3 regions of the Streptomyces sp. NPDC055506 genome follow, and region 2 is predicted to be linked to each of the others. Evidence: riboswitches for the same ligand, from Rfam matches in the RefSeq annotation. Region 2 holds a riboswitch; each other region holds the start of a gene.

Region 1 (3,267 bases), on a different contig from region 2:
CGCACAACAGGGCGTTCGTGTCGTAGCGGAGGGGCTTGGCGACCGTCGCGAGGGCCTCTGCCGTGGTCGCGTCGGGGGCGACCCGGGCACAGGCCGTCCGGGCGGGGGGCGGGGTCTCGCCCTGGGGGGCGTCCGACTTCGTGCCGGGGTCGATGACGAGCGCTACCCGCTTCTTGCCGTCCTGCGCGGGCGTCTTCGAGCAGATGGTCCCGAAGTCGGTCGTGCCGCGCGGCCGGGCGGCCTCGGAGGAGTCCTCGCTCACCGCGAAGCGGAAGCCCTGGACGTCGCCGTCCGAGGGGCGGGCCATGGACGGGCCCTGGGTGGCGTAGACCCAGCGGTCGCCTTCGCGGTCCCAGAACGACCAGTACCGGTAGCCGGCGGCCTGGGCCTGGCCCGCGCCCGCGCACAGCAGGAGCGAGGCCAGGAGGAGGAGAACGGCCCGGCGAATCACGACTGCTGCCTCTTGCGGCCGGTGAAGAGGAAGCCGATGCCGATACCGGCGACGAGGCAGACCCCGACGTACCACCAGACGCCGAAGAAGTCCGACTTCGAGTCGCTCTTGTCCTGCGCCGACGCGGTCTTCTCGGACGTCTGCGGGGCCGGGCCCGTCGCGTTGAGCTGCTTCACCAGGTCCGTGCCGCCGAAGTCGCGCGGGTTCGCGCCCGTCGCGTGCGCGGCGAAGATCAGCTGGGCGTAGGCGGCGGGACCGCCCTGCTCGGCCCAGGTGGCGGAGTTCTTCTCCAGCCACCGAACGGACTTCTGGGCCTGCTCCGTCTCACCCCGCGCGGCGAGTGCCACGACCGCGTCGGCGGTGTTGCCGTGGTCGGGCTGGGGGTCCGCGCCGGCGAGGGCGGAGGTGAGGTGGTCGTCGTCCTTGGCGAGGGTCTTCGTGAGGTAGGCGGCACCGTTGGCGGCGGCTTGGTCCGGCGTACCGGGCTCCGCACAGGTGGCGTCGGACTTCTTACCCGCCTCCACCACCATGCCCTTGCCCAGTGCGCCCAGCACACCCGCCGCTGTGGCGTCCGCGTTGGCGGCCGGCTTGCCCTTCTTGTCCGGCTGGAAGGCGAAGGCGCCCGCGTCGTCGCCGTCGTCGCAACCGAGGGCGAGTGCGAGCAGGGCGTCGTAGGGCGACTTCCCGCCCTTCTCGACCTGGTCCGGCTTCTCGCCGACGGCGGTCAGCGCGCCTATGACGACGGACGTGGAGTTGGTGTCGCTGGCGCCGCCGGGCGCGTAGCCCCAGCCGCCGTCCTCGTTCTGGACGGACTTCAGCCAGCCGACGGCCTTGCCGGTGACGGCGTCCTGTCCGCCGAGCGCGGCGAGGGCCTGGACGGCGGCGGCCGTGGCGTTGGTGTCGAGCATGGTCTTGGCATCGCACGCGGCGGCGGGATCGGGACGGTACGCGGCGAACCCGCCGTCCGCGCACTGCTGACGCTCCAGCCACGTGACGGACTTGGCGGCCGGCTTCACACCCACCGTGTCCTGGGCCAGCAGGGCGAGCGACTGGCGCCAGACGCCGTCGAACTTCGGGTCCTTGTCCCCGTACAGGGCGGAGGGGAACGCCTGGGACGGAGTCGGCGACGGTGCGGCGGCGGCCGGCGTGGCGGCGCCGATCACGGTGGCGGCGGCCAGGACCGCGGCGCTGCGGCGGACGTTCATGATCGGCGGGTGCCTCTCCCTGTGAGGGAGCCGGACAGCACGGGACACCCCGGCGGCTCGGCTCCGTATACCTCGACGGTGCCGTGCACCGACGGGCGCCGGGCACGTGAGCCGGTCACGAACCGTACGGGGCGATCCGGCTCACCGCCTGCCTCGGCGGGCGGTTCACGGTTGCGGGTCAGCGCCGGAATTGCACCGGCTTCCCCCTGTACGGGTGTGATGACGACCCGCTCACTGTACCCGCACGTCCAAAACGGGCCGAGGGGCACCGTACGGGCGGGTAGCTTCGGCCCATGCCGACGACACCACCAGGCCGACTGCTCGGCTCGGGCCGCCGCGCCGACGTGTACGAGATCGACGAGGGGTGGGTGCTGCGCCGCGAACGGGAGGGCGGGGGAGACGCGGCTGCGGAGGGCGCGGTGATGGAGCATGTGCGCGCCCACGGCTTTCCGGTTCCCCGGGTGCGCCCGACCGGCTCCCGCGCCGACCTGGTGATGGAGCGGCTCTCCGGCCCGACCATGCTCCAGGCCTGCCTGGCGGGCACGCTGGGGGTGGCGGAGGCCGGTTCGATCCTGGGCGGGCTCCTGCGCGACCTGCACACCGTCCCCGCCCTGCACTCCACCGATCCGGCGGCCCGCGTCCTCCACCTGGACCTCCACCCGGAGAACGTGATGCTCACGCCCGAAGGGCCGCGCGTCATCGACTGGTCCAACACGGAGGAGGGCGACCCGGGGCTGGACTGGGCGGCCTCGGCGGTGATCCTCGCTCAGGCCGCGGTCTCCGACGACCCCCTGTCCCCGGCCGCTCGCACCATGCTGGCCGCCCTTCTCGCGGACCCGTCCCCGCTCACACGGCCCGCCCTGACGGAGGCCCTGCGCCGCCGCGCCTCCAATCCGACGATGAGCCCGGCGGAGGTCGAACTGCTGGACACGGCTGAGGAGTTGATCCTGTCCCTGAGGTAAACCGGTTAACGTGAAGCTCCACGACCACACGCAGGAGCGTCCATGACTGAGCAGGTGGAGAACTCCGAGCAGGAGCCGCTCTCCAAGATCGACACCTCGGTTCCGCACTCGGCGCGGATCTGGAACTACTGGCTGGGCGGGAAGGACAACTACGAAGTCGACCGTGTGGCCGGTGACGCGTTCCGGGAGATCTTCCCCGGGATCGAGACCGGGGCGCGCGCCGCCCGTTACTTCCTCGCCCGCGCCGTTCGCCATCTCGCCGCCGAAGAGGGCATCCGCCAGTTCCTGGACATCGGCACCGGGCTGCCCAACGTGGACAACACCCACCAGATCGCCCAGCGGGTGGCCCCGGAGAGCCGGATCGTCTACGTCGACAACGACCCCCTGGTGCTGGCTCACGCCCGCGCGCTGCTCACCAGCACACCGGAGGGCGTCACCAACTACGTCGACGCCGACCTGCGCAAGCCGAGCACGATCGTCCGGGAAGCCGGTAAGACGCTGGACTTCGACCAGCCCGTCGCGCTCATGCTGATGGGCATCCTCGGCCACATCGAGGACCACGACGAGGCACGCGAGATCGTGCGGCAGCTGGTGGACGCGCTGCCTTCCGGCAGCTATCTGGTGCAGTACGACTCCACCGACACCAGCG
Region 2 (3,267 bases):
TAGTGGTCGGGGTGCAGCACGCCCCTGGCCGTACGGGTCTTCTCCCAGGCCGGCAGCGGGCCGTTGCGCTCGGCGAGGTCGGCGGAGGCCTCGTACGCGGCGAGCATGATCCGCTCGGCGATACGGGTGGAGAGCGCCTTGGCCTCGGGCGAGTCGAAGGGCAGGCGCAGCTTGAAGAAGACGTCCTGCAGGCCCATGGCCCCGAGGCCGACCGGACGCCACCGGGCGTTGGAGCGGCCCGCCTGCTCGGTCGGGTAGAAGTTGATGTCCACGACCCGGTCGAGGAACGTGACGGCCGTACGGACGGTCTCGTCCAGCCGCTCCCAGTCGAGATCGCCGGTCGATGTGTCGACAAAGGAACCCAGGTTGACCGAGCCCAGGTTGCAGACCGCCGTCTCCCCGTCGCTGGTGACCTCCAGGATCTCCGTGCAGAGGTTGGAGGAGTGGACGACGTGGCCCGGCTCGGCCGTCTGGTTGGCGGTGCGGTTGGCGGCGTCCTTGAAGGTCATCCAGCCGTTGCCGGTCTGCGCCAGGGCGCGCATCATGCGGCCGTACAGCTCACGGGCGGGCAGGGTCTTCTTCGCCAGGCCCTTCGCCTCGGCCTCCCGGTACGCGGCGTCGAACTCCTCGCCGTACAGGTCGACCAGCTCGGGCACGTCCGCGGGGGAGAACAGCGACCACTTCCCGTCGGCGTTCACCCGCCGCATGAACTCGTCCGGCACCCAGTGCGCCAGGTTCAGATTGTGCGTACGGCGGGCGTCCTCGCCGGTGTTGTCGCGCAGCTCCAGGAACTCCTCGATGTCGGAGTGCCAGGTCTCCAGATAGACCGCGGCCGCGCCCTTGCGGCGACCGCCCTGGTTCACGGCGGCGACCGAGGCGTCGAGGGTCTTCAGGAACGGGACGATGCCGTTGGAGTGGCCGTTGGTGCCGCGGATCAGCGAACCGCGCGCACGGATGCGGGAGTACGACAGCCCGATGCCGCCCGCGTGCTTCGACAGCCGCGCCACCTGGTGGTACCGGTCGTAGATCGAGTCCAGCTCGTCCTTGGGGGAGTCGAGGAGGTAGCAGGACGACATCTGGGGGTGCCGGGTGCCGGAGTTGAAGAGGGTGGGGGAGGAGGGCAGGTAGTCGAGGCGGCTCATGAGCCCGTAGAGCGCGGCGACCTCGTCGACGGCCTGTGCCGTGTCGTCCTCGGCGAGCCCGGCGGCGACGCGCAGCATGAAGTGCTGGGGCGTCTCGACGACCTTGCGGGTGATCGGGTGGCGGAGCAGGTAGCGGCTGTGCAGCGTCCGCAGGCCGAAGTAGCCGAAGCGGTCGTCGGCGGCCCGGTCGATCAGCGCGTCGAGCCGGGCGGCGTGGACGCGCACGAACTCGGCGGTCCGGTCGGCGATCAGTCCCTCCCGGTGGCCGACCGCGACGGACTCGGTGAAGGACGTGACGCCCTGGGAGGCGGCCTCTTCGCGGATGCCGATCGTCAGCAGGCGCGCGGCCAGCCGGGAGTAGGCGGGGTCCTCGGAGATGAGGCCGGCGGCCGACTCCGTCGCGAGCTCGCGCAGCTCCGTCTCGTCCGCCCGCGCGGACCGCCCGCGCAGCGCGGCGGCGGCGACCCGGCCGGGGTCGGCGTCGGGGAGATCGGCGGTCAGCTCGGTCAGGGTCCGCAGCAGCGCGGCACCGGGACCGTCGTGCTCTTCTTCGGAAGCTGAGACCGGTTCGGCTGGCGCGATGGTCACGTGGGGCTCTCCCTCGCTCGGCAAGGGGCCTCGCGCAGGGCAGGGGGCAGCACACGAGCGCACACGGCGTCGCGTCCACCGGCCCATTCCACGAGGCCCGGACGTCAGGGCACCCCGGCCGGACGGCCGGGTGCGCTGTCGGCAGGTCCTCGGACTGACTCCCGTGCATGACGTTTCTGGGAACAGACATGCACAAGTACACCGTTGCGGGACAGTTCCGGATTCGCACCGGATTCCCCTGCGGCGACAGCGAGCACGAGCATACATCTTGTGCCGGGTTCGGGCGGCACCCCCAGATGTTGTGTCGTGCTGGTTTCAGAGCGTCAACTGGTAGGTGAGGAGAGTGATGTCCGCCAGGTGCGGGATCGGGTTCCAGTCGCGCTCGGGAGTGCGGGTGAAACCCAGGCGTTCGTAGATGCGGTGGGCTGCGCGCATGGTGCGCTGGGTCGACAGCACGATGCGGACGCAGCCGGGCGTGGCCCGTGCGCGGTCGATGCAGGCGGATACGAGGGCCTCGCCGGTGCCGCGGCCGCGGGCGGCGTGCGAGACCGCGAGCATTCGTATCTCGGCCTCTCCCGGGCCGGCTATGTCGGCCATGGGGCCGCCGGACGGTACGAAGGTGACGCCGCCGAGGAGGGTGTCGTTCTCGACGGCGACCAGAACGTCGGCTGCGGCTGCGCGTCTGGCGACGTCTCGCAGTTCGTGGAGGTACGCGTCGCTCTCGCCGAAGTCGAGAAGGCCGTCGGCGAGGTAGGCGTGGGCCGTCAACTCGCCGAGGGGGCCGTACTCGGTGGGTTTCACTCGCCGGATCAAGGTGTCCATGGCGTGAGTGTGTACGACAGCGGGCCGCCGGTGTGGTTGATCACCGGCGGCCCGCTGCGGGCGTATGTGCCCGGTCCGTTCTAGTGGGCGGAGCCCGCCGTGGCCGGCGGCAGTTCCACCTGCACCCCGGGGTCGCCCGCGTCCGCCGTGTAGTCCTCCGGCTTGGTCTCGTCGATGCCGTCGGGGGCCTTGAGGGCCTTCAGGGCGAAGGTGAGGACCACCGTCACCACCACGTTCAGGACGAACGCCGTGAGGCCGATGTAGCCGATCTCGCCGATGCCGGGGATCTCCTTCGAGGAGCCGCCGAAGTGCTTCTGGGTCGGCGAGGCGACCCCGTACGCGGCGGCCGTGCCGTAGATCATGCCGACCGCCCAGCCCGCGAGCAGTGCCCAGCGGTGGAACCAGCGGGTGAACAGGCCGCCGACCAGGGCCGGGAAGGTCTGCAGGATCCAGATGCCGCCGAGCAGCTGGAAGTTGATGGCGACGGTCTTGTCCATGGTGAGGACGAAGGCCAGCGCGCCCACCTTCACCAGCAGGGAGACCAGTTTGGAGACCTTGGTCTCCTGCGCCGGCGTGGCGTCCGGCTTGAGGAAGTCCTTGTAGATGTTGCGGGTGAAGAGGTTCGCGGCCGCGATGGACATGATGGCCGCCGGCACGAGCGCTCCGATGCCGATCGCCGCGAAGGCCACGCCGGCGAACCAGTCCGGGAACATCG
Region 3 (3,267 bases), on a different contig from region 2:
CCAGCCGGTCCCGCCACAGCTCCATCGCGGCGGCGCTGCGCGTGGTGCCCAGCTTCGCCGCGAGCTCCGGCACGGACGGGTCGGAGAGCGTGCACAGCACGTCGTTGTCGGCGGGCAGCCGCTTGCGCGTCACGCCGCTGGCCACCATCTGCACATCGGTGAAGATGGGCGCGCCGGCGCGCAGGGCCTCACGGGCGCGGGCCACGACGGCCGGGGAGTAGGCCAGGTCCCGTACGAGGTCGACCATCCCGCAGGCGTGGATCATCCGGACCGTGACCTGGCTGACCTCGGCGGGCAGGGCCGTGAGGTCCGCCTCCGCGCGGATGGTGGCGAAGGACTGGCGGTAGATGGCCGGGCCGTCCTTCTCGTAGTCGTACGTGGTCACGGTGTTCTTCTCGCTGCCTTCGGTCGTCGTACGGGTCATGTCGTCGTCAGGGTCATGAGGCGATCGCCGCCAGGGCGGAGGCGAGTCGGGCAGGGGCGTCCAGGGAGGTGGTCCGGGGTTCCTGACCGCTCACGGCGGTGGAGAGCAGGTAGCCGCCTTCCGGAGCGGCGACCACGTCGACGCGGTCGCCCCGGGGGTGTCCGCAGCGGCGTTCGCACCCGGACCAGTACAAGGGGAGGCCGCCCGGCTCGATCGCGTCGAGAGCCTCGGCCGCGTCGGTCCGTACGTCCGCCCGCGACTTGGCGCAGCCGGGACTGCCGATACACGCACCGACGCGCAGCCAGGGGGAGTCCGGGTCGGTGACCAGGCCGGTGGCGGCGAGGCGGGCGAGGGATTCGTCCGGGTCCGTTCCGGGTGTGGGAAGAACCACACCGCGCCACGGGGTGAGACGCAGCTCACCCGCGGCGACGTACGTCAGCTCCCGCCACTGGTGCGCCGAGAGCCGTCCCAGGGGAACGTGCACGGAGAGGCCGGCACCGTGGGGCCCCGGGGGCGGACCGGCCGTGCGGCCGGTCTCCCGGCTGCGCCGCTCGTGCCGGACACCCTCGGCCCGTAGCCGCTGACCGACCGCGTCGAGCAACTCGTCGCCGGAGAGGGGCAGTTCATCCACGCGCCAGACGCGGTCCCCACTCGTCCGCGCCGCCTCCAGGAAGACCTCCGCGGCCGTCAACGCGGCCCGGGCCGCTACCTCGACACCGACGCGCAGCGCTTCCCCGGCCGCTCCGAGCGCGAGTTCCGCGCCGCCGTCCGCCGTCGCCCGTACCGTCACATCGGCACCGAGTCCGGCCACGTCACCGCGTCCGTCGTCGAGCGCGAACAGAAAACGCCCCGACAGGTCCCGCGCCGCCTCGCTCGCGCACAACGCCGCGTCCAGGGCCGTCAGCCAGGGGCGTACGTCCAGCACACCCCGCCCGTCGAGACCGGACAGCGGCGAGGCCACGATGTTGCGCACCCGCTCGTGCCCACGCGAGGGCAGCAACCCGGCCGCGTCCAGCAACTCGGCCAGCTCCCCGGCGCATCCGTCGGGCAGACCGCGCAGTTGCGCGTTGCCGCGCGAGGTCAGATGCAGGTCTCCGTCGCCCAGCCGTTCGGCCACGTCCACGAGCGTCCGCGCCTGCGCAACGGTCAGCACCCCACCGGGAATCCGGACGCGGGCGAGCGCTCCGTCGTCCGCCGCGTGCAGCCGCAGCGTCCCTGGACAGGCGTCACCGCGGTCGCGTGGGACCGCTGTGGCCTGGGTCGATGAGCGCTGGGCAGCCGTGGACATGGCGGCGAGCATACCTACCATCACACCTGGTGTATGCCGTGCCCTCTTCCCCTGGCACTTACTATGATCGCGGCGGATCATCCGGTCCGCCATCGCCACGACGGCGACAGGGGAGGAAGCCGGTGCGAGTCCGGCGCGGTCCCGCCACTGTGAGTCCGGCCCATGCGGCCGGGCGAGTCAGGAACTCCCTTTCCCAGGCTCTCGGCTTCGCCCGAGCAGGGGAGACCCCATTTCGACACCACCCGGGGCGCGGACACCCCGAGGAAGGCCCGACGCCGCATGCTGCATTCATCCGGGGGACGACCCCCGCACCCCCGCATCTTGCTCCTGTCGACGTCCGACACTGACCTGCTGAGCGCCCGCGCGGCCGCCGGCCCGGTGTCCTACCGTTTCGCGAACCCCTCCCGTCTCGCCCTCGACGACCTCCCCGGCCTCCTCGACGGGACCGACCTGGTCGTCGTACGCCTCCTCGGCGGCATCCGGGCCTGGCAGGACGGCCTCGACCTGCTGCTGGCCGACGGCCGCCCGGTGGTCGTGCTCACCGGCGAACAGGCTCCGGACGCTCAGCTGATGGAGGCCTCCACCGTCCCCGTCGGCATCGCCGCCGAGGCGCACGCCTACCTCGCCCACGGCGGCCCGGCCAACCTGGAGCAGCTCGCCCGCTTCCTCTCCGACACGGTCCTGCTGACCGGCCACGGCTTCGAGGCTCCGGCGGCGGCACCCACCTGGGGACCGCTGGAGCGCACGCCCCGCGACGGCGCCGACGGTCCGACCGTCGCCGTGCTCTACTACCGGGCCCACCACATGAGCGGCAACACCGCTTTCGTCGCCGCCCTGTGCGACGCGATCGAGGACGGGGGCGGCCGGGCCCTGCCCCTGTACGTCGCCTCCCTGCGCGCCCCCGAGCCCGAGCTGATCGAGGAACTCCGTTCGGCCGACGCGATCATCACCACGGTCCTCGCCGCGGGTGGCACCAAGCCCGCCGCGGCCTCGGCCGGCGGTGATGACGAGTCCTGGGACGCCGGTGCGCTCACCGAGCTGGACGTCCCGATCCTCCAGGCCCTGTGCCTCACGGGTTCGCGTGCCGCCTGGGAGGAGAACGACGAGGGCGTCTCCCCGCTCGACGCGGCCAGCCAGATCGCCGTCCCCGAGTTCGACGGCCGCCTGATCACCGTCCCGTTCTCCTTCAAGGAGATCGACGAGGACGGCCTCCCGGCCTACATCGCCGACCCGGAGCGCGCCGCCCGTGTCGCCGGAATCGCCGTACGCCACGCCCGGCTCCGCCACATCCGGCCCGCCGACAAGCGCCTCGCGCTGGTCCTGTCTGCCTACCCGACCAAGCACTCCCGCATCGGCAACGCGGTCGGCCTCGACACTCCCGCCAGCGCGGTGGCCCTGCTGCGGCGACTGCGCGAGGAGGGCTACGACTTCGGCACGGACGCCGAGGTGCCGGGCCTGGCCTCCGGCGACGGCGACGAGCTGATCCGCGCGCTGATCGACGCGGGCGGCCACGACCAGGACTGGCTCACCGAGGAGCAGCTGGCCCGCAACCCGG

The links. Region 2 has a riboswitch for cobalamin ahead of ACWIF2_RS13410 (ribonucleoside-diphosphate reductase subunit alpha). Riboswitches for the same ligand answer to the same signal wherever they lie in the genome.
Region 1: linked by a shared signal. The riboswitch ahead of ACWIF2_RS04305 (prenyltransferase/squalene oxidase repeat-containing protein) and the one ahead of ACWIF2_RS13410 (ribonucleoside-diphosphate reductase subunit alpha) in region 2 are both predicted to bind cobalamin.
Region 3: linked by a shared signal. The riboswitch ahead of cobN (cobaltochelatase subunit CobN) and the one ahead of ACWIF2_RS13410 (ribonucleoside-diphosphate reductase subunit alpha) in region 2 are both predicted to bind cobalamin.

What each region holds. Positions count from the first base shown of each region.
Region 1 is NZ_JBSHKH010000006.1:84,786-88,052, reverse strand. Features, by position in the region: gene ACWIF2_RS04310 (SCO2322 family protein) at 1-451, opposite strand, end outside; gene ACWIF2_RS04305 (prenyltransferase/squalene oxidase repeat-containing protein) at 448-1,656, opposite strand; cobalamin riboswitch at 1,766-1,907, opposite strand; gene ACWIF2_RS04300 (phosphotransferase) at 1,950-2,618, shown strand; gene ACWIF2_RS04295 (SAM-dependent methyltransferase) at 2,661-3,267, shown strand, end outside.
Region 2 is NZ_JBSHKH010000027.1:38,051-41,317, reverse strand. Features, by position in the region: gene ACWIF2_RS13410 (ribonucleoside-diphosphate reductase subunit alpha) at 1-1,730, opposite strand, end outside; cobalamin riboswitch at 1,854-1,993, opposite strand; gene ACWIF2_RS13405 (GNAT family N-acetyltransferase) at 2,046-2,552, opposite strand; gene mctP (monocarboxylate uptake permease MctP) at 2,633-3,267, opposite strand, start outside.
Region 3 is NZ_JBSHKH010000237.1:2,372-5,638, reverse strand. Features, by position in the region: partial or broken gene ACWIF2_RS39890 (precorrin-8X methylmutase) at 1-424, opposite strand, end outside; gene cobG (precorrin-3B synthase) at 438-1,724, opposite strand; cobalamin riboswitch at 1,769-1,919, shown strand; gene cobN (cobaltochelatase subunit CobN) at 1,992-3,267, shown strand, end outside.